DNA from 4 places in the Alicyclobacillus tolerans genome. Region 2 is predicted to be linked to each of the others. Evidence: riboswitches for the same ligand, from Rfam matches in the RefSeq annotation. Region 2 holds a riboswitch; each other region holds the start of a gene.
What was found. A riboswitch is a leader RNA that binds a small molecule or an ion and turns the genes downstream of it on or off. The one in region 2 is predicted to bind cyclic di-AMP.

Region 1 (6,149 bases), 530 kb from region 2:
ATCTATTTGACGTATGGCCTGGTAATGGATGACGTAAACTGTGCCATACATAATAAGTGACATAACTGCGAAAAGGAGCAAACATCTCACCGAGTCGCTTGGTTTCATCAAGATTGGGACGATCCGGCAAAATAAGAAGATTGGCAAGACCCTTCTGCAATCCCACATCTGCGCTTGGCCATTCATCAAGCATTCCCACCCCAAAAAGCAGCAGACACTCCACTGTCCAGAAACCCACTCCCTTCACCGGCAGTAAACGCTCAAACCACTCCTCGCGAGAAATACCACGCCATTTTTCAAGCGGCAGTTGTTCTTCAACCACACTTCGAGCAATGCTGAGTATTGTCTCGGCCTTGCGATTGTTCAATTGTATTTGCCGTAAATCATCCACAGAAAATCGCAATAAGGATTCTGCGGCTGGAAAAGTGAAAATTTCTTCTACAAATGGATTTTCAACGTGATCACCCGCTAATCGAACCAGCCTATTCACAAGAGTGGCAGCAAATTTAGTGTTTAACTGTTGCCCGATGATGGTACGGATGAGCGATTCGAAAAGCGTTGGATCGTGTACTGGACGCAACCCGCGAAAGCGTTCAAAAAGTATGGCTGCAGGTGTATGTTGCAATGTCTCATACATCGCTTCTACGTCGTCTGTAAAACTGAGTGTGAGTGCCAAATGTGCCTTCAATTCTGTTTGTTCTTGATAAGAAAGGTTGCGATTGGTCTCTATCTTCAACACACTATCCATACAGCGGCTTTTGACTGCGGAAGCACGGTAAACAATGGGTTTATTTCCCGTCCAAAAAGTACGAATGAGCGTATGGTCCTGAACATGGACTGTAATATCTTCTCGAACGGCAAACCGCTCTATGGTAGCGTCCCAATCAAACGGTTGGGGAAGATCAACAAGAAAAATCATGAACGGATCTCCTTTTCAGACGGAAGTGATGAGAAACGTCTCATCAATAGATTAAGGAATTCCAAACTGTTCAGCAAATCTCTCATTGTCCTTCCTGTTTTGAAACAAAAAACTGCCCCTGCAGGGACAGTTTTTTGTTCTGAATTTGTAAAAATTGTTAAATTACGCAACCGGTGTTGTGGTGCAGGTAGTTACCGAATAGGGCACGAGCAGGATAAAGAGCACAAAGATGATGAGAAATACTACAGCCCAGCGAGTATATCCTCCAAATACTCCGTACATCTAAGAGCACCTCCCTTGAGCGGTTTCTGCTCTTACAGTACGTAGCAGTCCAGATTTATGCCATGGACATTCGCCCGATTGACAAACATCTGGTTAGGAGTTAGGAATGACCTGGCGAGCAAAAACTAAAGCATGCCCAAACCAAGTCGAATACAGTGGAACTTGGACTACTTTTCCGTATCCCCCACCTTCTTCAATGAGCATTCCGTTACCTTCATAAATCCCCACATGTCCTCCACCTGTCGGGTTATTGGCTGTTCGGAAGAAAAGCAAATCTCCTTCACGAATTTGCGACAGTGGAACAGGTGTTCCTACATGATAACGTTGATATACGGACGACGATGAAAAGCGGATGCCAAGAGCAGTCCGATAAACCCAAGCCGTAAAATTTGAGCAGTCAAAACCTACACCAGGAACCTGATGCCCCCACCAATAAGGGACACCCAGTTGGGTACGGGCTACAGCAATCACTTTGTTAGCCTCTATTTTCCACTCTGGCAAAGATGACGAAGGAGAGGTTGCAGAACTCAATCCATTTGTGTTTACAGTCGTATTTGCTGAAAGATCCGATGATGCAGTGTTTGTTGAAGAAGGAGCAACTGTTTGAGTACTATCGGTTGTTACCAGATGGACAAACCTGCTACTCGTGGTCAAAAAAACATCTTGACCTTGCCAATCAACCTCATACCAGTAGTTGTTATATTTTTTTACCAACGGTGCTTGCTCCGATAATTCTAATTTACCTACCACAGGAGAATAGATAGATGGTGAGCGAAACATGTCTACCCAACCGTGATTCGTCTCTACATATTCGCTGGAATTGGACGACAGATTTGCAGCCCAAACTTCGTTTGGCTGAACAAAGGCGAGAACTGTTGATGCAGCTGCCAAGACGCCAGCGCCTTGCCAAAACCATTTGGCAAATCTGTTGTTTTTCACAAAATGCACCTCTTTTTTATTTTATTATTTAAAATTTTCTGTTATATAAGTTTAGCAAATAAAATATAAACTTTTTAAAAATCTAACCAGTGATGGCTTTCTACAAAATCATCACTGTGCAAAAATAAACGGCCCAATTTGTTCAATGGTTGGTTGATCCCAGACCCAACTGTTAGAAGCGGTTTTGGATGGATTATAAAAAACATACGCATTAGGTACTAGATTTTCATGGTTGTCCAACACATCTTCGGCAGCGGTCCAAGCGCTAGCCACAGGAGTCTGATAGATAAAACCGTTCGTGGTACAAGTAAACTGCGCATAACCGTTCGTTTTCTGGAATATTACCCCATAAGCAGTGTTTGGGTAATCTGGATTTTGCATACGATTCCAGACAACATCCCCCACTGCAATTTGAGCATTGAGCGGGGTACCCTGAGCTTCAGCAGAAATTAAATGGGCTAACCAATATAGATTACTATTGTACGTAGCCTCTGAATCATCAGCATTTGCGGTTGGAGATGAACTTGAATTTATTTGGTTGGTGTTGGCCACAATAGAAGAAGATGTACGGCTTGAGACTGGCAAATTCAGTACTGTGCCAATCAACATATCGCGCGGAGTGACCTGAGGATTAGCTGCTTCCAATGAAGCTAGAGAGATATGGTAGGCTTGAGAAATTTTCCATAATGTATCGCCTGCTTGTACGGTGTACGTTGACATCGTATCTGCATGGGCAACCGTCATATGTGTGGCCGCAAAAAAAGATACTGCTACGACCGGAGCAGCGATTTGCAAAGTTCGCTTCTTTAAAAATTGTTTTTTCAACATAATGTGTAAACGACTCCCTCTCGAGAATTGCCTCCGAGGTTAGCTGTCGGGTTCAGGCGATCGAGTACGCCTGTCCAAATTTGGATTCACCCCTAGAAGGCGATCGGGCAATTGCATCATTCCCGCACCTTCATACTGAAAATCCCCCGTACGCTGCTATCAGCGATTCGGCTTGAAGCAGAAGATTACTAACAAGCTAACATAAAAAATTATTGAATTCATTCTAAAATAATTTACTTGATTACCATTTTTTATATAAACATTATCATTTTTCTACCTCATTGACTGATTTCATCATGATTTTTCCATGTTAGTTTCCATCGAATGGAAGTATCGCTCAACCACATGCCTAGCAAAATGAAAAAAGCTCCGAACCATGTGAAGAAACCTAACTTCTGCTGATCTAAAAGCCAAGCCACAAGAGCAGCGAATACCGGTTCTAACGTAAAAATAACTGCAGATTGAGAAGCGCTCAAATAACGTTGAGCAACATTTTGAATCCAATAAGCAATAGAGGTACCCATAATGCCGTTGACAAGCAGAGAAATAACCACTTTGGGCTGCAACCAATTTGCCAGATTCCATACTGAATGAGGGTAGACCAAAAAGGAGTATATTGAAAAACAAATTGACATGGTTGCAATTTCAACAAAAGCCAGATAGAGAGGTGAGATGAAAGGGGCTGCCTTTTCTACCATGACGATTTGTAACGCCATAAACAACGCACAAAATAAACCTTCCAGGATGCCAGGTTGCATATGAATTAATCCTGGTCCACAAAGTAGATATAAACCGCCTGCTGCGAACCATGTTCCCACCCAGACACGGACACCCATTCTCTTTTTTTTCTGAATAACCGAACTGATAAACGGTACCATGACCACTGAAAGTCCTGTCAAAAAGCCACTTGTTGCGGGTGAAGTAGTCTCTAGTCCAAAAGTTTGCAAGGCATAACCAAGCATTAATACCAGACCAATTCCTGCACCTATCCACGTCGATTGCCAATTCATTTGTTTTCGCAGGTCACGTTTCCAAAACACGAAGGGCAGCATACAAAAACTAGCTAATAGAAAGCGGATCGCCAAAAGTGGCAGGGCAGGTACATCCGAAAGTGCTGATTTCGTTAAAGTAAATGTTACTCCCCAAACCAATGTAACTAGGATTAAAGAAATCAAAGCTATAGGTTTATTCATATGTATTGTGCCTCTTTTCCCAAACGAGAACTGCAAACCTAAAGATACGGTAAAAACTCTGTCATGAAAAGAGAGGCTGGTGCATAGTCTGAATGACAAACCAGCCAATCCAATTCATTATTTTTCGATAGGGGTGAGCAATTGCTTAAGCCAGGTATGATGCCGGTAACCATTTCAGCTCTGATTGCCTCGCTGATTGCCGATGGAGCTACTACATTGGTTCCTGCTTCTCATCAGGAAACTACTACCCTGTTTCCGAAAGCGAATTCAATTTATATCAATAATGAAAATTCTAATTTACAGGCGCAAAATAAATCACAATGGCTAAAAATTAGATTACAAAAAAAAGAAAACTCTAAAAAATCGTTCATGACAAGTCTTCATACAGACCATCGGTTTATGCAAAAACATGTGGTAACCACCATCAGCAAACGAAGATTACCATTTGAAACCTTTATAGAAAAAACAACTCGTTTGCCAGTAGGTCAATACCACGTCTTGCACTCTGGCGAAGAAGGCATTGCTGAGATTAAACAGGTGCGCGTTTTTTTAGATGGTCGTATGTTGCAACAGGCCGAACACGTTCAAACCATCCGCCCCCCAACTCCCCGTGTTCTCTTAGAAGGGATTGCTCCAGTTTTACCACCTATTCAATCCCAAACTTACAATCAATCTAATCCTGAAAGTACGCTCAGTACGAGAAGCAGCAATAATTTGCAAAGTGCCGAAACTTTAACGGTGGTTGCTACGGCATACGTTGCAGGCGGAATTACTGCAACAGGAAGACCTGCTGAACCAGGCGTTATCGCGGTCGATCCGTCTGTCATCCCCCTCGGTTCGGTGGTCTATATCCCTGGATTTGGAGACTTAATTGCTGCCGATACGGGAGGCGCTATTCAGGGAGATCGAATAGACATCTGTATGGCTACCGAACAAGAGGCGTTGGATTTTGGTAGAAGGACACTCACACTGTACGTGCTGAAGCCTGGTTCAGCATCCTAAGTTCAAATCCCTCACCGTAAATTTAGCAGATGATATATGAGTAACGCCGGCTCGAAGGGAGCCGGCTACCATGAGGAAAAGTTGGTGCTTCATACAAAAGCAGAACTTACCACCACCAAGCCCATGGCCAAAATGCAGCTATAGCAAGCCAGGGCAAGAAAAAGAATGGCCACCATGCTTCTTCAACGTCTTCCTGCGATCCGTTCTTGCGGGTTAAGACTTCGTATTGTGCTTGCTCTTGACAATTGGCTGGCTGCCATTGACCACGCAAAGGGCGCAGGTAGATTCCATCGTTAGTGACGGAATGCAGGATACCGTGATGGATGGCTCCATTATGAGTGCGAACAACTACACGCTGCCCCACATATGGTGTGACATGCGCACGAGTCACCATGTCTACTCTCCTCCTATAGAGTGAATTTCCACAAAACTGGTTTGTGGTCATCTACACTCTACGCGAAGGAAGGATTTGGACATCACGATATTCGTCCACATGGACGAGCGGAACTTGGCATATTTATAGATAAATTGTGTCATCCATCATGTCAAATGTGCTATTGATCTAAAATTCATTCCACCCCAGCAACGAGAGAGAAACAATTTACCAACCCATTCTTTCCCGCAAATTAATAATTTGTGCTATATGGTGTCTGTTATGCCAAGAATAAACACCGAGCGCTTTATTTAGGTCCCACACCCCACTTACAGGATGGACAAAAGTACGTGTAAAATCTTTATCAGACATATTTTTGAGTAAAATGGACCAACGTTCATGAATCAATGTAAACAACTGCAACGATGAAGCAATGGGCACATGAACGTCAGGAAGTTCTGCCCATAAGTTTTCTTTGACCGCCATGATTTGTGGATTATCTTCGGTTAAAGCGCTCTTAAATCTTGCATACACTAACATATCGTTTTCAGCCAAATGATGGACAATTTGTCGAATCGTCCAGCCTCCATCACGATAGGGTATGTCCAACTGT
Region 2 (6,149 bases):
GAAAGGAGACCTGCGCCATTCCGTTCAAATGGATTAACCACCACTGCAGATGAAAAACGATTCAACAAGATTTCTTTACGAATAGGGAGTACCCATGGAGATTTCATATCGTCCAAATTCAGTTTGGCAAAGGAAATAAACTGGGCTAGTCCATCTCTTGTACGAATAAACGAAAAACGGTTCTCTCTGATTTGCGGTTTGTCCATTATACCTGTTCGCACTAATTTTTCCATATCATTTTGACTCACCAATTGCTCTACCATAGACCAATAACGTTCAATCATGGGATGAATAATTTGTTCCAGACTACCACTTTTTTGGTCACTCGCATTTTCCGCTGAGGCTATACTCCCTGCCATCCAGTCAAGGATAACTTTTCTCCAGCCCCATTCGGCTTGCTGAATCTCTCGGCTTTTCCAAAATTGTGCCGGCCAATCATGCAACGTATTCGATTCAGGTTCATTAAGAGCTTGAATTGAAGTCGCTTGATGCAAGGTTGCTGGATTTTTTGTTCTTTCAGCTATCGTACGACTTTCAGTAGAAATTTTGGCAGATGGTTGAGTTGATGAAATATTGGAAGACGGTGATGTGGGATGAGATATTTTATTCACAGAAAGTCATCCTTCGCGATTTCTCATTATCGTTTGAACAGGAGAAAAAGATTGACGATGATGGGGCGTAATACCATAAATATTCATAGAATCAAGATGTTGAGAAGTGCCGTAACCCACATTATTTTCCCAATCATAGAAAGGGTATTCCTTTGAAAGATTTTTCATGTAACGATCTCTCCATTCCTTCGCCACAATAGAAGCGGCACCAATGGATAAGCATCGTATATCCCCTTTAATAACGGACAGAGTTAGTGAGTTCACTCTGTTTTGTAAACTATCATTTCCATCTACCAATACCCAGTCTGGTGTCCATTTTAACCCTTGAACAGCCCGTTGCATAGCTAATAAACTAGCTTGACGTATATTCAAATGGTCAATTTCTTGTACACTAGCCGCCCCTACTGAAATATCGAGAGCAATTTCCTGAATTTTCTCCAGTAAAACCTCTCTTTTTTTGGCGGTCAACTTTTTCGAATCTGTGATACTCTGAAGTTCTGCTATTGGAACATCTGGAGAAAAAATAACAGCTGCTGCAACAACAGGCCCCGCTAAACACCCCCTACCTACTTCGTCTACTCCTGCAAGTAAAACTTGTTTTGAACCTACAAGCCAACGTTCCATTTGCCAAGAACGAACCAGCATGTACACCACCTTTGATTTTCAAACTTTATCCTTTCAATAAAAAGCAATTTTGCCATATCAACTTAGCAACCGTTTAACATTGAAAAGACACTGCTTATTCTATCGAGATCATCAATAATAATCTATCCGTTAATGGCTGATTCATTCTACTCAGCACTCTATTCTTCCCCGTGTACCCATTCAAAAGACACTCTGCCCAGTTTACCCGTCTGCAGCTCACGAAGTAGAGACTCTGCCATACGTTCTAAATCCGGACGCGCACCAGACATTAACATGCCTTTCATACGGGTCATTTTTTCAAACAAATCTAAAAACGCTTCCGCTCCTTCAGGTTCATCGAGAGAATATGAAGCATAGGAGCGCGCTTCAATTTGCCATCGTTCTTCAACCAGATGCGGGTAATATCGAATTAAGAATTGTAGTGCATGTAACGCCAAATCTACATGATCTAAAATTTCTGGTTTTATAGCCCCACTCATAGCCAAGAGATACCCATCTTCAGGGGAATCTATTTTGGGCCAAAGCACTCCAGGGGTATCCAGCAATTCAATGCTACCTATACGTACCCACTGCTGGGCTTTTGTAATTCCCGGACGATCACCTGTTTTTACAGCAGAACGTTTAGCCAATCTATTGATTAACGATGATTTGCCCACATTGGGTATACCCACCACCATAGTACGCAGAGGACGTGGTCGCATGCCCCGACGCGCTTCCCGTTCGCGTTTAGCCTTAGCTGCCATTTCTAAAGCAGGAATAATCCGCTGTACTTGACTACCCGTTTGCGCATCGACAGCTATAGCTGAAATACCTTGATGTTCAAATTTCTGCAACCATTGCTTCGTTTGGCTTTCATCTGCCAGATCCTTGCGAGTCATCACAAGCAAGCGTGGCCGTGCTCCAATTAAATCTTTCAGCAAAGGGTTGGAACTGGCCATTGGCAATCTCGCATCGACTAACTCAATAATTGCATCAACCATTTTTATGGAAGCTTGAATTTCCCGACGTGCTTTGGCCATATGTCCAGGAAACCACTGAATCGTTTGCAATATCTTTTCACTTCCATCACATATAATTTTCTGTTGAAATCAGATCCGATAAACTACCACAGATGAAACGTATACTGAAATACTAAAACTAAGAAAGGGCCACCCGGCCCTTTCTTAACGCATTTACTTTTACTAACGCAAATCAGCGTACGGCTTAAACTAGCGAATTTCTTTAATGCGTGCAGCCTTGCCAGACAATCCACGCAAATAGTACAACTTCGCTCGACGAACTTTACCGCGACGCATAACTTCAATCTTTTCTACCTTTGGAGAGTGTAATGGAAATGTTCTTTCTACACCAACACCATAAGATATTTTGCGCACAGTATAGGTAGCACTGATGGCTGAACCACGACGCCGAATGACCACGCCTTCAAAAACCTGAATACGCTCACGCTGACCTTCACGAACTTTCACGTGCACACGCAACGTGTCTCCCGGGCGGAAACTAGGAATATCTGTACGTAATTGTTCCCGCGCTACTTCTTGAAGTAAATTCATCTAGGATTTTCCTCCCTTACCTTCGACGTTCATGCTTGTTTGCAAGCAGCGGACCGTCGAGATCACGCGCGATAATATACCATATAAATTCATCAAGGTCAATTTTTTAAAAATTTCACCTAATATAAAATGGTACAATAGAACAGGTAGTCGTACGACTACCTGTTCAAAATGCATGTATTAAGATGGAGACGTGCGAGTAGAAAACTTTACTTTTAGCTTTTTGTCTTCGTCCAGCATTTTAGAGACTGAATTCCGTGCTTGCTGCGAGGAACGCATCTTCCTCAAATGATGCAAAATCTCCATATCTCGCTCCCACTGTGGGAGCTCTGCATGTTTGTTCATGCTTACCAACTCCCCGATGGAAAAGTCCATCGCGGCATTCCTAAAAAGAAGCATTTCTTAAAAGTTACAATTGACGATTACTCGCCACCATTGTAAAACTGCCCGCAACGCTTACGGAGTTAGCTGACGGGTTCGGGAGCAGGCATTCCCTACATCAGTGAAAGACTGATGATTCACCCCTGTGATTGGGTTCTCCGCTTCTCTTAGGAATTCAGCGACGGCATACTTTATTATATGCCTCTTTGCTTGTTTTGCCAACTGATGAGCATATCTGAAATGATATAAACTCTAATCTTTGAATTGTTTTACAAGTGACAAAGGAATGTTTACCTTGGCGTATTTTTTATTCAGGTTAAACAGAATGGTGTCTGTAGAAATTTGTATAGGTCCCACTTCCGATATAGAACCCACCGAACTCGTTTCTACTTCACGAATTTGACCACTGCGTTTTCCGACCATGACCGTCATTAAAACATGCGAACTGGCTGGAAACACTTCTCCCGCATCCCATGTGGCTAATTTTTCCACATCCACACCAGGGACAATCATGGTGAACACCCAGCAATACTCGTCTACCACATATTGTTGAGGCTGCAGATACACAGGCGTTCCCATCTTCTCTACACCTTCTAGCACTTTAGCATACGTTTGAAATACATCGGGGCTTGGCAAAGGATCAGAAGGTGTCCAGTGACCATTGACAAACGAGAATGCGGACTGCCCTTGCTGAAAAAATTGAATATTCGTGTCTCCCTCATGTACACCTAACGAAACTTCATTTGGTTTTTCAACTGAACCATAGACGGTAAATGATGGATTTATAGAATTATCAACTAAATTAACACTAGCCTTAATTTGATATTGATGAAGTTGAAGCCCCTTGTGAATAGCCGTCTGAATGATGGGCCATGCTTCAGCATCCGTTTTCGCTAAAGAAATGGGTGGCACTTGATTTAAGGTGGTCAGAGGTTTTGGCGAACATCCAACCAGTCCAAAACAACCAAGCAATGCAGCTACAATCCATAGCTTATTGGACTTCATCTGCTTTCACCCGCTTTCTTCTGTCATTCAAGCGCAGTCCCCAGCCAATGAGACCAATGATTATAAAAATACCAATAGAGACTGGGAGTACTGGCGTATACGAACGTTGAATGATTAAATATTCACCCGTTCCGTATATTGAAAGAGCTAAATCAACCTTACCTGGTTGCCAATGAACAGGCTCTACATTGACAACGTTGGTTCGATATACACGCCAATTTCGATAAAGTTGATGATCTCGATATAGATAAGAAGAGAAATATCGAGTTGGCACGTCTCTCATCGCACTTGGATCATCCGTGATAATTTCAGGTGCTCGATTTCCAACAGAAGGTAATACAGCTTCAAAACGCAACGAGGAACCAAGGGGAGCCTCATATACTGTACGAAACTGTCCTGCACTATTGACCGACAAAATATAGGCTCTTTGAGCGTTGACAAAAATAGCATCTGGTCCACCCTTGGTAAGCGGACCAATCACAATATCATGCGGTAGTGATTGTGTCAACGAAGCATGGAAGCTAGCTACTACTTTATTTTGAGTTAAACTGACAATTTGCAGTAAATTGGCTCCTTCGAGCAATACCTGATTGGCGCCTGGTCGAGTAAATGAGCCTTCACCAAGAATAATTTGCGTTTTGACTGGAACTTGCACTGTATGACCTTGCCAACTTCCGGTCAAAAGTCCTCCTTGAATCTGCAAGGGTGGATTTGCAGGTGTAACATTTGCGTCAGATAATAATTGATTCCATTGCTCTTGATCTTGCTCCCAGGTTTGTGCAGCCAAAGCCAGAAAATTGCCTGAATAACTGGCTGGTTCTAAACCTAATGCTGCGGCGCTGGCAGGTGAAACTGGAGCCGTCAAATACATAATGGCATGTTGATTGACAATCTTCCAATGTGAAACTGACAAGGGGAATGTAGGCGCCACCAAATTCCAAAGTGAAACTTGAGCTAAATCACTCAACGGTAGCGGTTTAACTACTGCTTTGCCGTGATCCGAAAGTATTTCCATTAACTCATACTCGTGTTGAGCGGTCTGTAAAAGATTATACAGAGAGTCAGGCTTACTTGTAGCTTGACTAGCTAAATCACTAAGTTCTGCATTGCTAGGTAATACACGATTGAAAGTGACAAGTGCAGGTCCTTGCGGAGTTGAAATGGTCGACCAAGGCAATGCAGGAATATCTCCAGGAATCAAACTCATTTTTCCATATTTTACGATCTTAAAATGTGTCAAAAACGGCCATTCACTGTAGGGAAGCCATAGATTCACCAGCAAAATTGCAGCCGCAGAAACCAGTACGGTCTTCCAACCTGCTTTCGTAAACCATATAGCCAAAATACACAATCCCAGAAGCATGATGACAGTAAAAAGCACACGCAACCCTGTAGGATAAAAGGATACGCTTGAAATTCCTTGACCAAGCAAAAGAGCAAACAGCGTGAAAGTAATCCATTTTTTGCGCGATTGGATGCGAATAGTTGTCAGCCAGAGCACAATAATCACGATGACAGCCAGTACGCCAAGCAAAGCAAAATCTTCAACCAATGGTTTAACAACCCAAAGATTCATAGCATTGACAAACAGCGCCCAAAGCAGATAGACAATCCAAAGCCATCGACGACTACGCTTCAATGTTTTGTCCATCTTGCACCTCCTTGCCAAACCGCCCATATCCCCAAATCAGTAAGAGAGTTAAAAAAGCAAAATACAGAGCTGTCATGGGATTGTATTCCCATACATTTTCTGTGAAATTATGAATCACAACCGCTAAAATACCTGCAAATCCTCCAATAGCTAAAAACTTATCTCGTCCCCAAGCTGCTTTGGCAACTTTTTTATACAGCTCATAAAGAAGGGAAAGTTGCATACCAGCAAACAGAACAAGCCCCACCAATCCAGATTCGCCCAATGTCTTTGCGTAGTAATTATCGGAGTAGATTCCACCTCGAT
Region 3 (6,149 bases), 460 kb from region 2:
TCCCGTCCATTGCAAAAATTCACTCAAATCATGACCTACTACCCAATCTTTTTGATAGCCAAAGAGCGCCAATCCAGCGGGATTGATGTCCAAAATACAGCCTTCTTCATTGAGACAACACAGACCATCCGGATGATGGACAAAAAATTGTTCAAAGAGATTCTCTTCAGACTGATGACTGTAATTAGGAACCATTAACATTTGTTTTTTGTAAAATAGATTTGCGTCCGACATGGCGCATTGACCCCCACTACCCAACTTTTCCCCTGTATACACTCTTCAAGAAATTTCGACGATTTTTTATAACTTTCCTGCAGTTTTTGATTTAAAATATAAAATAAACAAAACAAAAATGGGATCTATTGTAAAATAGACTCCCATTTCTGACATCTTTGAATGATATTCAAATTATGCTGATATCACCAGAGTGTTTCAGGCAAACGATCTGCATCATACAACCAAAAGACTTCTTTTTTCATCATTTGATCCATACGCTTTTTCCAGGCTTCATCTGGTTCCGTATTTTCACTCCAGCGCTTCATCATGGCTTCTGATTGTGAACGATGCGCACGAATGGCCGCCACTTTGGTTTCCAACACATCGGCTATCTCAATCTCAACATCCGGTTTTCCTAAAGTTTGCATACGATTGTGCGTAATGGCATGAGCATAGATGAGGGGACGTTCATCTTTAGGAAGCATTTTGACAGCAAGAATCGCCGCATATCCAAGCGCATCGTGATCGGGATGAACACCGTATTTGGGAAAATGCGTAATCAGCAACTGCGGTTTGAAACGAATCATCTCTTGACGGATACGGTTAGCCAATTCATGAGCATCTTCAAATTCAACCGTTTTATCGCGAAGACCCATTTTTTGGATTTCTTGAATTCCTAACACTGCACAAGCTTCTTCTAACTCTCTAGCACGCACATCGGGCAGTGTTTCGCGAGTTGCAAAAAATGGTTTCCCCATATTGCGTCCCATTTCACCCAAAGTGCCACACATGTAAAGTATTTGCGCACCTTCTTTGGCAAACTTTGCAATTGTACCACCACATCCAAACGTTTCATCATCAGGATGAGGCAACACAACCATTACGCGTTCCATTTTACCAACTCCTCTCTTTTCTGGACGGTCTCAGAACAGTTTCACTTTTGGCCTATCTCAGACACGAAAGGGTGTTTTGCTGATCTCCAGAGAAACAGCCAACCTGCCCTCATTGTCGTAACCTGCAAAGAGCAATTTCCCGTCAGACGTTTCTTCCCAATCCGTCAGTCCTTCTGCATATATCCAGCCACCGTCCATTTTCATACCCGCACGATAGGGGCCAAGACCGGTAATGGAGGCACGCGAAAATTTCACTTTTACATTGCGAATATAAGCACACACGGCCATGCCGCCACTGGGATTGTTCCCGGCGTAAGCTCCGTTGGTAGTTTCCAGATGCAAATAGACTTCTTGGCCGACGAACGACTGCAACTTTTCATCAGCGAGCACCCGTTGGATTGGTCCCATCCCGTCTCCTCCTTATGCCTTTCCATGAACTCTATCTAACTATAAGTATGTTACCTAAGAAATTCAACCTGTTCGCTGGACATCATATTCTACAAAATATACAACTGCCAAGGAATGCACCCGTGGCAGTTGATATAGAAATCCATCTTTTCATTTATTTATCTCGATCGCGCTAGAAAGATATGGATGGTTATGCTTTTTCCACAGCATGTCCACCAAACTGATTGCGTAAAGCTGCAACCACTTTGCCGGTAAACGTATCATTTTCACGTGATCGATAACGCATCATCAAGGCCATGGCTATCACAGGTGTAGGAACTTCCAAATTCAAGGCTTCGTCAACCGTCCATTTTCCTTCTCCTGAAGAATGCATAACACCGCGAATAGAATCGAGTTGCGGATCTTCTTCAAACGCCTTCTCTGTCAGCTCCATCAACCAACCGCGAATAACAGAGCCATGCGACCAGACGTGCGCCAAAGCTCTGTAATCATACTCAAAACCACTGCGGTGCAGCACCTCAAATCCTTCTCCAATAGCTGCCATCATGCCATATTCAATTCCGTTGTGCACCATTTTACTGTAGTGTCCACTTCCGACTTTGCCCGTGTACAAATAGCCTTCGTCCACTGCCGTATCGCGAAAAAGAGGTTCAATCTGTGCAAATTTCTCTTTATCGCCGCCTATCATATAACAGGCTCCATGGCGCGCACCCGAAGTGCCCCCCGAAGTTCCCACATCAAAAAAGTATATGTCTTTAGAGAATAAATTTTTCGCTCGACGCAAGGTGTCTTGGTAATGTGAATTACCTCCATCGATAACGATATCCTCAGCATCTAAATGAACAACCACTTGCTCAAGCACTTCATCGACAATTTTTCCCGCCGGCACCATAACCCATATAACGCGTGGTTGGTTGAGAGAAAGTACCAAATCGGCAATGGTTTCTTTCGTTTGACCACCAGATTGTTCAAAAGTACGTCTTGCATCCTGGCTAATATCGTAGGCTATGACTTCATGACCGTGATCCATCAAATTTAATCCGAGATTATGTCCCATTTTGCCGAGACCAATTAGGCCAACTTGCACAGTGACTTCATCCTCTCTGCACTCAATTTACGCACTGACCGATTATATCAATCCATGTCACTTTTTTCCTCACTGCAAAATCAGCACGATTTTCATTTAGATTGCCAAACCGCAGGTCATACCATGCACTGCTAACTTTAGCAAGTATTCAAAGCTTTAGCGCTCCAATGGGTCGAGTTATTTTTTTCCCTCTTAAAAAGCGCCCTAGTTCATCTCTTCTAGCCAAATAACGTTGTCCACATTTTTCACACTTTAAAATTTCATTCGTATAATGACGAAAAGACCCTTTAAATGGCTTGTCCGCTTTGCCACTCGGGCGTATTTGACGCATATATTCATGAATATGGTGCTCAACGACTGTTAGCGGAGATTTACATTCACGACATTGAGGAACTTGATAAGAAACCAAGTTGGCAAACCTCCCTACATAAAATCAATATCAAAAGATGAATGCGATATTTTTTTGCTCTTTCTCCATTAAGTCCGCTATGTAATCAACATTTTACTGACGCATGTTATCGATTCGCTTTGTTTTGACATTTTCCTGTCACAACCAACGTTTCCAAACAAAAATCGGGAGAGACAACCCTGTCTTCTCCCGCCGGCGCTAGTTTTACACTTAATACAGTGCACCGCAGGCTCCACCGCAGCCACAGCCACAACCTGCTGCTTTGACAGTTGGGACAAGCAAGAAGAACAAAACAAAGATAATGAGAAATACGACTGCCCACTGTGTGTATCCACCAAATACACCCATGATTGACAACCTCCTTCTCGGCACATTTCACAGTATGGTATGACTTGTTGCCAAAAGCCTGAAACGGTTTATGCCTAGCATAAAAGGAGTTGTCCATGCATAAATAAGGAGTGCATTCACAAACGATGCACTCCGAACCCTTTTTTCAAATCAAATACAGCCAATTTCAATCACATTTCAAGACCATTAGATTAGTATATTCTTGTAGCACCAATATAATGGGGAGCCCAATAATACTCATTGTAAAGCGAAGCGATTTGAACACCTGAAGTTGGAGTTTGTGCGCTGATGAATTCACCGTCACCTAAATAAATGCCCACATGGGAAGGTCCATGTCCGTCCGTGTCAAAAAACACCAAATCGCCCGGTTGCAAGTCAGATTCAGAAATATGTACACCCTCTGCAAATTGTCCATAGCTGGTTCTATCAACATAGATACCAAAATGCGCATAGACAAACTTGACAAAACCAGAGCAATCAAAGCCACTGGGACTCATTCCACCATACACATAAGGGTAGCCGACATACTGCCTGGCGTACTGGGCAATCTCTTCTCCTAATACGGCCTCTGACAAGTTGGTCGACATGGGTCCACCACTACGAGCACTGAGATTATCCGTAGCATAAGATGAAGATGGGCCGTTTAATTGAATTTTTTCTCCTACATGCAAGATGGAATTGTTGGTGAGGTGATTCCATTGCTCAAGCTGACTGAGGCTAACACCATGCGCTTGACTGATGGACCAAAGACTCTGTCCGGGTTGAACGGTTACCACTTGTGTAGAAACTGTTGCAGGTTGCAAGTCGCCAGCAACATCACTGGTCTCTACTTCCAAATGCTGACCAGGAAAGATCAGGTCTCCACTGAGATGATTTAAAGTTTTCAAGCTGGCAACAGATGTGTGATAGCGTTGAGCAATAAGGTAGAGGGAATCTCCGGGTTGAACTGTGAAAGATGTGGTGGCGGCAAAAACGACAGATGTGTTCATGGCTGCAAACGCAGCAAAAGACAGCGCAAATTTAACTGTTTTTTTCACACTTAAGCTCCCTGTGCACCTACGAGGTTAGTTGACGGGCTCGGGCCGCAGCTTGTGAGCGCCCTACCAAAAAAGCATAGAAAAAATAGAATATTCAGCTCTTTAGGATTCGCCCCAAAAAAGAATGTCCCCCGTCCCCCGACGCCAAGAGGGTTCGGCGTTTTATGTCGACGTCTGGCGGAAGTATACCGAAATATCGCTTGGTTGGTCAATCCTTTTTACCATAAATTAGCCACCTCATGAAAATTTTTTTCTATTTAAATAGACTTGCCTTGATTGGACAAGAAGAAAGAGCCATCAAGAAGTTGGATTGATCGCTGTTGGACAGTGACTATTTACCATCCCATACTTCAGGATTAACCATGTGCGGTGGCTTTTCGCCAAGCAAGGCGCAGCGTAAATTTTCTGCTGCCAATAGTGCCATTGCTTTGCGTGTTTCCACTGTCGAACTCCCGATGTGAGGTAAAGTGACAACTTGGTTCATATGTAAAAATGGATGATTTGATGGCAAGGGTTCGTTCTCATAAACATCAAGACCTGCTCCGCGAATCCAACCATTTTGTAAAGCGAAAATCAAAGCCTGTTCATCTACTACTTTCCCTCGGGCTACATTAATCAAATATGCGTTTGGTTTCATTTGCTCTAACTGTGATCGACCAATCAAATGAACCGTTTCTTCAGTCAGTGGGGTCAATACAACTACAAAATCACTCGTCTGCAAAAGATGGGCTAAATGAACATAGTGCACATGCATGGTGTTCTCAATATCTGACCGGCGTCTCCGATTGTAATACAGAACGCGCATACCAAAACCCAACGCTCGGCGTGCTACAGCGGTGCCGATTCGTCCCATGCCTACAATTCCTATTATCCTCCCATACACATCTGTACCCGCCAGCAAATTCGGAACGTTAGCATGCCATTGCCCAGATTTGACGAAAGCATCCGCCTCAGGTATGCGTCTTGCTGCGGCGAGAAGTAAGCCAAAGGCTAAATCTGCTGTAGTTTCAGTCAGAACATCAGGAGTATGGGTGCCAACCACTTTCTGTTTCGCCATTTCCGATAAGTCGAAATTGTCATACCCTACAGCTATGTTGCTTACTACTCTTAAATTTGGTGCTTGATCCAATAAATTCTTGTCAATCGGAACGCGTGGATATACAAGCAGGCCATCCACATCTTGCAATCGTTCCAGCAATTCAGACAAAGGCGTAACAGCATTTTCTTTGGGGGTATAGACAACTTCAAAATCTTGCCGCAGCATGTCAATCGCTTCTACAGCTACCGTATCAGGCACGTATACTTTAGCTTTGCGCACAGCGAATTCCCCCATTTTCTGAAGTTCTGCAGATAGTCTTTCTAGCTTGCTAGCCTCAACGGGATTATATCAAAGCTCCCTGCTGAATCAGTTCCTGACGAATAGCAGTGACATCATACTTCTTTGTAGCCGCGTAATAGGCAGCTGCTACTCCGGCAGCATGGCCAGTGGCAAATGCAGTACCCATGACTCGAACAGATGCAAAAGCTAATGCATCACAAGAAATAATTCGGCCGGCACACCAAAGATTTTTGAAACCACGTACGGTGAGTGAACGCAAAGGTATGTCGTAGTATGCTTGATTCTTAATGGAAAGATATTCCGCTGGTTTTCCCGGTCGATGAATCTCAATGGGCCAGCCACCCCGTGCTACTGCATCATCATGTCGAATACCGTTCACAACATCTTCACCGGAAAGTATGTAATTGCCAAG
Region 4 (6,149 bases), 720 kb from region 2:
TTTTTTCTTCTTTTTTGTATTCGATCAAAGAGAAATTTAATGGTATTCGCTGAACACAAAGCTAGCAGTAAATAAATTTGCCCGCCCCACAAGGACATACTTAAAATACTTAACGTAGCGGAAAGGCAACCAAAAACAATTTGTAACTTTTTGCGTCCCGGAGTTGTCGGTGGATCTGTCAGCATGAAAAAAGTAAAAAAGAGCGTCATGTTAATAAACGGCGGTCGCAAAGCATCTGCAGGCGTAAATGATACAGAACCCCAATGAAATATAGCAAGAATGAGCATTCCTGAAAAAAAAGTAGCAAGAAAAGATAGGACCTGTGGAAATTTCCGAACACGATTGGTCATCCAAAAACCTGTAATTATAAGAATGATCATCCACCAGGATGATTGAACTGAAAACGCCCCCCACCAACTTTCCTGAGCCCCCCAAAACCAAACCGCCAATAATAGAGCAAAAGCTGCTGGATTGAAAACAGGTTTTCGACCATGGCTTAAAAGATGTTTTGACACCATAGCCAGTGTCACAGTTGCAAAAATAATCCAAATCGATTCTTGAACTCCTAAAATCAACCCAATAATCCACCCACTGATACATGCTCCATCGGAAAATTTTCGCGGATAGGCACGCCATATGGCTACAATGCCATCGATAAAAACTGCAAAAACGATAGCAATCAGTATATGAAAAATTCCCGTCAATGAGCCACTCGCTAAAAAGTTACTAACAGATAACAGGAGTAGAATGACCATTAAAGTCCCTTTAGGAGTAGACATATATTTTTTTAATGAATGCAAATTTACTTGTTGTTTTCGTTTTGGAACACGTTTGTTTTTTCGCAATGCCAATAGTCCTCCATTTTTTTAGACATTTGCACACTTCCGTCAGATAAAACAAGTAATCCCTCAATACCTGCCTCTTCCAGACGAAGGAATCCTTCTTGAGGGGACAGGAGCATCATCACCGTGGAAAAACCATCTGCCAACATAGCATTTGGAGCCATAACTGTAGCGCTTGCTACATGGTGAGGAGATTGTTTATCTACTCCAGAGATGATGTGATGTTCTCCCTTAATAACGGGACTAAGACGTTCATAGCCTCCAGAAGTGCATACAGACATAGCATCGGAAAAAAGTAAATATCCTATTTTCTTTTCTGGAGAAAACGGATTGCGAATAGAAATCTTCCACGGCTCACCATTAGGTTGTATACCTCTGGCGATCACATCTCCACCAGCATTGATACAAAATCCTGGATATTCAGAAAAACAATGAACTACCAAATCAAGTGCTAGCCCTTTTGCGGTAGCTCCCACATCCAAGAGGAGCGGTTTCATTAAGCGAACGGTTTTTTTCTCCACATCAAGCTTTACATCACGATAGGAAGCATTAAAATCTATGTTTTCGCATAAATCCAATTTGTTTCCTGTCAAATAATTTGTGACAAAACCACCCTTCTCTAGCCATCCACCTATGGTCGGGTCAAATCGTCCATGAGTCATCTTGGCCAATTCTAAACTGAATTGGATAACCTCGAATAATAGAACAGGTACTTGAACATCCTCACCAATTTGTTGTGAAAGACGTCGTAACACACTGTGTTCAAGAAAACGACTGCAGGTTTCCTCTACGATGTTGAAAACTGAAATTGCTTGTTGCAAATTTTTTCTAACATCTTCAGATGAATTACCCTCTATGGAAACCCAAAAATCAACTTTTGTACCTAAAGCAAGCACTTGATGATGATAGAGTTGAAGTTCTTTGCTCAGGATAAATTCCTCCATTTAAGCCTTTGCAGCTTGCAAAGCCTGATAGACAGCCATAGCAAAATCTTGAGTACTTGCTGTGGCTCCAGAGACAATATCAATTTGCCACGTCTGCTTAGCTTCAACTTCGTTTGGTAAAACCGGATCAATAACGGATTGTGGATAATGAGTGGTACATTGAGTGATCTGCACTTGAGTGATTTTTCCATTCTGTATCGTTACAGAAACACCGACGCTACCATAAGCGTTCGTGCCCACTCCTTGGTAAATACCGTCCTTATAAAGAGAACTGCTATCGCTCTTATGTTGAGACTTGTCTGAATTTGATGTTTGATGATTTGCAGAAGTTGTTGTTGATGATAATGCTTTGTGGAATGACCTAGTCTCGTGATGTTCTTTTCCCATTTGATGGAATACCTTGTTGGACTCACTTGCATTTTTTTGATCTAAGATCTGTGGATTTAATGCCTGAACTGTCGGTTCCGTATAGAAAAAACCTGCAGCATAGATGGCTCCTACAGCGGCTGTAGATAATGTTAACCATTTGGATTGAGTAGTTTTGAGCAATCGATAAACACCACTTTCACCCGATTCCTATTCTCCGTCATAGATTAATAAAAGTGGCCTTCTAGGTGTTGAAGTATTTGTCCGATGGTTATGAAGAACTTGTGGAGTCATGAATAAAAAAAAGGGCTTGTCCCCCTGTAATATGTTCTGCCAAATGTAAACAGGAGAAAGAAAAAACCTGTTTATCCATAAGGCAACATATTAAAGTCATCTAAAGATGACGAGAGGAACAAGCCCTATAGAAAGTTTCACTTTTAAAACATACGTTTGACAGTAGTGATGTGATTGTACCAATACGTTCCAGGATGTAAAGGTGCAATACCTACTTTACCCAAACCGCCGCCTTCTTCAATCATCTGACCATTTCCAATATAAATCGCAACATGACCACCATGGTTAAAAATAACCAAATCACCAGGTTGCATATCCGAAATAGGTACCTGCCAACCTACATCGTGATATTGTACTTGCGAAGCTCCACTCATAACATAGCCGAGCGCATGATGATAAACATAGGCTGTAAAATTAGAGCAGTCAAAGCCATACTGACCTCTATCTTCGTTATGCCCCCATCGATAGGGAGTACCTAACTTACTTTCTGCTACTGTCAATATAGCTTGAAACTTCTCTTCTGGTGTCGCGTGAATTCCAGCTAACGGTTGAACAGATGGCTGATAAGTGACTCCTGGAGGTAGTTGACCGTTATACGCCAATTGAGATTTGACGTAGCTATTGCTGGAAAACGAATAAATGGGTGTACGATGATAAGTTTTTGCCATTGCAATTTGACTGGTAGCAGGCAAAAATACTGCAATGGATGTTAAAGCCAATAAGGCTGCTTTTATTTTCATAAAGTCCTCCCCTTGCCTCCGAGGTTAGTTGACGGGTTAGGACGGAGGTCGCCCATGCGCGTTGGCGCATTCACCCCAAATTGTATCCCCCGTACCCTAAATAGGATTCGGCTGTTTTTTGGTTCGGACTTTATGCTAACAAACACTTTGTCATAATTTCATTGCAAAATAGTTAGAAAGAAGTCTATAGTTTTCCAAACGATTTTCTAATTCATGAGCTTTACTCAAAACTGAATCAAATTTCACCGTTACGGAATGAGGTACTTCTCGAGTTACAATTCCCTCAGCTTTGACGACCACTTGATGGGCTGGCAGATGTGCCCAAAATGAAAAGAAAGCAACAGCAATTACCATTAAAGCCGCAATAGATTGGGGTACTTTTATAAAAAAGGAACGAGCTTTTAAACCAAATATTTTACCCATTCGAGATTGATTTTGTAAGTGCCGTTGAGGAAATACATACACTTTAGCATGAGTAAGTAGCGTGTCTGTTTCTGTAATTTGCTGATTCTTGTTTTCTTGAATCATGAGATTACGGTAAGATACATATTCTTCAACTTCTTGCCGACATTTTTCACAATTCTGTAAATGGCGCTCAAAACGTTTATTTTCAAGTTCGGTAAGTAATCCAGCCACATATCTCAAGCTTAAATCACACAATTGCATGGATTGCCTCCCGTCTCCCCCAGTTTTAACCAATCTTTCTCATCATGTAGACCCATTATACGAAAAAACCCCTAAACTTGACCAGTATTTTCTCAATCTCTCTTTTCATTTTTGTAGGAATACTGACTGGATCAAAATTCGCACATCAATGGATTGCTTTATGTCTTGTTTCACCAATAATTTGCATACTGCAGCAAAATTATATACGGTTGAATGAAAAAGCAGGAGGCTTATTGGAGTATGGAAGTTAAATCTATTTATGAAGCGATTGGCGGTCAAAATACAATAGCCAATCTGGTTGACATATTTTATACAAAAGTCCAAAAAAATGAACTCCTACGTCCTCTATTTCCAGAAGACATAAAACCTGTGCGTGATAAGCAATTGATGTTTTTGACTCAATTTTTTGGAGGGCCTTCGCTTTATACAAATATGTATGGTCATCCAATGTTAAGAGCCAAACATCTTGCACATCCTATTACTCAAGCTCATGCGAGCGAATGGATACGTTGTATGGAAGAGTCACTCAATCAAATTGGGATAGACCATTCTGTTCAGGAATTTATGTTAGAACGACTTCGATTAACGGCTCAACATATGATTAATCGTTGAAGATTGGAATGCTTAAAAAATGAAAAAATCAGATTTCAAACTGACTTTTTCGGGAGTGGTAATAATGAATAACCTTCCTTAATTCTTTGAACTCCTTCTTCACAAACTCCATAGGAGCGCCAACTGCACGTACTACAAAGTACGGCTATATCCGAAGGATGCATATGCTGACGAATTCTACTTTCAACTGACTGCCAAGCCAGTTTTTGACCAGAGTGTAATCCTAATTTAACTAGAATCTGTTGATCGCGATCTGCAACATTTTTATCTTCACAATGATAACATTGATTATCAGGAAAATAATGACACAATTCATCTGGTCCCGTGACAATAAGTACTTCTGTTTGTGGCTCTATTCTCAATTGGTTATAAACATTCTTCATATGCTCCACGAATTCTTTTGAATAACCCATTCCTCGAAAGCCAAGCATGCATAAAAGATGATGTCCGCGCAATCGAATCAAATCTGTCACCCTTCGATTTTTTAATCTGTGTATAGAAAACTAAACTTCTCACATAATAACTTTGCAGTCCAAAATCATTTTTGAAAGGGGAACTGAAAATGGCAAACAACAACGAAAAACTCGTACCAAGCCGTGCCCTGGATCAGATGAAATGGGAGATTGCAAATGAGTTTGGTGTTAATCTCGGAGCAGAAACGACTTCACGTCAAAACGGCTCCGTAGGTGGGGAAATCACCAAACGTTTGGTCGCATATGCAGAAAGTCAATTATCCGGCCAAATGAAGTAAGCAAGGAAAACCTTTGGTTTAGAAAATAATTCTTAGCGAGCCTATCCATACACACGGATAGGCTTTCGCGTATAATAAGGATATTCCTTCCCACTGTCATTTGAAGAAGATTGATTTTATTTTTGAACAATATTTTTCTGCATCCAGCGAGCAACTTGGACGTCATTCCAATCATTTTTCGCCTGTAATTGTTCAATTACACGTTGTTGAACAGCTAAAGGTTTATTCTGACTCAATTTTTTGCAACCTTCAACTAAATCAATCTCAACTTTAAAACCTACAATAGCTTTCATCATTTGTTGATAATAATGCTGCTTAGAATCCATAGGAAGTTTTGAATGTGGTTCATATGCATATATCAGTTTTTCAAGAATTTCTTCTAACTCGATTTCGTCTTTAACCAACCGACAGGTTCCTTGAATATGTACAGCCACATAGTTCCAAGTTGGTACCGATTGAGGAAGATCATACCATTCCGGTGAAATGAATGCATGCGGGCCAGAAAAGATACATAAACAAGGGCTACCATCCATTGCTCTCCATTGAGAGTTGGCTTTGGCCATATGCGCAAGCAGCATTTGTTTATCTTTGTCATAGTACATGGGTAGATGTGTGCAAAGAGGATGATTGTCCTCTGAAGTTATAAGTAAGGCAAAGGAATGACGAGTTATAAACTCTGAAATTTCATCTTCATCTTGCCATTGAAACGATTTTGGGATATACACTCCCACTCACTCCCTCGCTCGTCACCGATTTGGACGATCCGCTCACAAAAAATTGTAACATGTTGACGCAAGCTCCTTTGAGACCATGGGTTACTTCACAACAGAAATTTTGTATATGTTGTGTTACCTTTTTATGAATCATCTTTTCAGTAATGAACTATGAATTGAAAGGATTATGCCTGGTATGAAACATGAAAACTTGTACTTAA

Region 1: it holds a riboswitch for cyclic di-AMP, as region 2 does, so the genes downstream of both, ACOJUR_RS10190 (cell wall hydrolase) here and rplS (50S ribosomal protein L19) in region 2, are expected to answer to the same signal.
Region 3: it holds a riboswitch for cyclic di-AMP, as region 2 does, so the genes downstream of both, ACOJUR_RS05185 (C40 family peptidase) here and rplS (50S ribosomal protein L19) in region 2, are expected to answer to the same signal.
Region 4: it holds a riboswitch for cyclic di-AMP, as region 2 does, so the genes downstream of both, ACOJUR_RS11225 (C40 family peptidase) here and rplS (50S ribosomal protein L19) in region 2, are expected to answer to the same signal.

The regions. Positions count from the first base shown of each region.
Region 1 is NZ_JBMGNK010000002.1:2,025,126-2,031,274, forward strand. Features, by position in the region: gene ACOJUR_RS10180 (DNA-3-methyladenine glycosylase family protein) at 1-919, opposite strand, end outside; gene ACOJUR_RS10185 (C40 family peptidase) at 1,295-2,140, opposite strand; gene ACOJUR_RS10190 (cell wall hydrolase) at 2,252-2,968, opposite strand; cyclic di-AMP (ydaO/yuaA leader) riboswitch at 2,981-3,151, opposite strand; gene ACOJUR_RS10195 (DMT family transporter) at 3,247-4,161, opposite strand; gene ACOJUR_RS10200 (G5 and 3D domain-containing protein) at 4,303-5,163, shown strand; gene ACOJUR_RS10205 (LSm family protein) at 5,270-5,557, opposite strand; gene ACOJUR_RS10210 (YfiT family bacillithiol transferase) at 5,765-6,149, opposite strand, start outside.
Region 2 is NZ_JBMGNK010000002.1:1,498,535-1,504,683, reverse strand. Features, by position in the region: gene ACOJUR_RS07405 (hypothetical protein) at 1-611, opposite strand, end outside; gene ACOJUR_RS07400 (ribonuclease HII) at 618-1,256, opposite strand; gene ylqF (ribosome biogenesis GTPase YlqF) at 1,415-2,305, opposite strand; gene rplS (50S ribosomal protein L19) at 2,465-2,806, opposite strand; cyclic di-AMP (ydaO/yuaA leader) riboswitch at 3,245-3,378, opposite strand; gene ACOJUR_RS07385 (hypothetical protein) at 3,440-4,192, opposite strand; gene ACOJUR_RS07380 (hypothetical protein) at 4,179-5,843, opposite strand; gene ACOJUR_RS07375 (O-antigen ligase family protein) at 5,821-6,149, opposite strand, start outside.
Region 3 is NZ_JBMGNK010000002.1:1,040,762-1,046,910, reverse strand. Features, by position in the region: gene ACOJUR_RS05215 (EAL domain-containing protein) at 1-234, opposite strand, end outside; gene bshB2 (bacillithiol biosynthesis deacetylase BshB2) at 420-1,109, opposite strand; gene ACOJUR_RS05205 (YojF family protein) at 1,167-1,517, opposite strand; gene gnd (phosphogluconate dehydrogenase (NAD(+)-dependent, decarboxylating)) at 1,708-2,604, opposite strand; gene ACOJUR_RS05195 (hypothetical protein) at 2,753-3,013, opposite strand; gene ACOJUR_RS05190 (hypothetical protein) at 3,224-3,361, opposite strand; gene ACOJUR_RS05185 (C40 family peptidase) at 3,553-4,398, opposite strand; cyclic di-AMP (ydaO/yuaA leader) riboswitch at 4,401-4,568, opposite strand; gene ACOJUR_RS05180 (2-hydroxyacid dehydrogenase) at 4,730-5,716, opposite strand; gene ACOJUR_RS05175 (FAD-dependent oxidoreductase) at 5,781-6,149, opposite strand, start outside.
Region 4 is NZ_JBMGNK010000002.1:2,216,919-2,223,067, forward strand. Features, by position in the region: gene ACOJUR_RS11210 (RnfABCDGE type electron transport complex subunit D) at 1-845, opposite strand, end outside; gene ACOJUR_RS11215 (FAD:protein FMN transferase) at 803-1,786, opposite strand; gene ACOJUR_RS11220 (FMN-binding protein) at 1,787-2,335, opposite strand; gene ACOJUR_RS11225 (C40 family peptidase) at 2,590-3,186, opposite strand; cyclic di-AMP (ydaO/yuaA leader) riboswitch at 3,188-3,309, opposite strand; gene ACOJUR_RS11230 (anti-sigma factor family protein) at 3,337-3,852, opposite strand; gene ACOJUR_RS11235 (globin domain-containing protein) at 4,093-4,464, shown strand; gene ACOJUR_RS11240 (DUF1284 domain-containing protein) at 4,500-4,937, opposite strand; gene ACOJUR_RS11245 (alpha/beta-type small acid-soluble spore protein) at 5,027-5,215, shown strand; gene ACOJUR_RS11250 (FMN-binding negative transcriptional regulator) at 5,332-5,940, opposite strand; gene ACOJUR_RS11255 (DUF488 domain-containing protein) at 6,125-6,149, shown strand, end outside.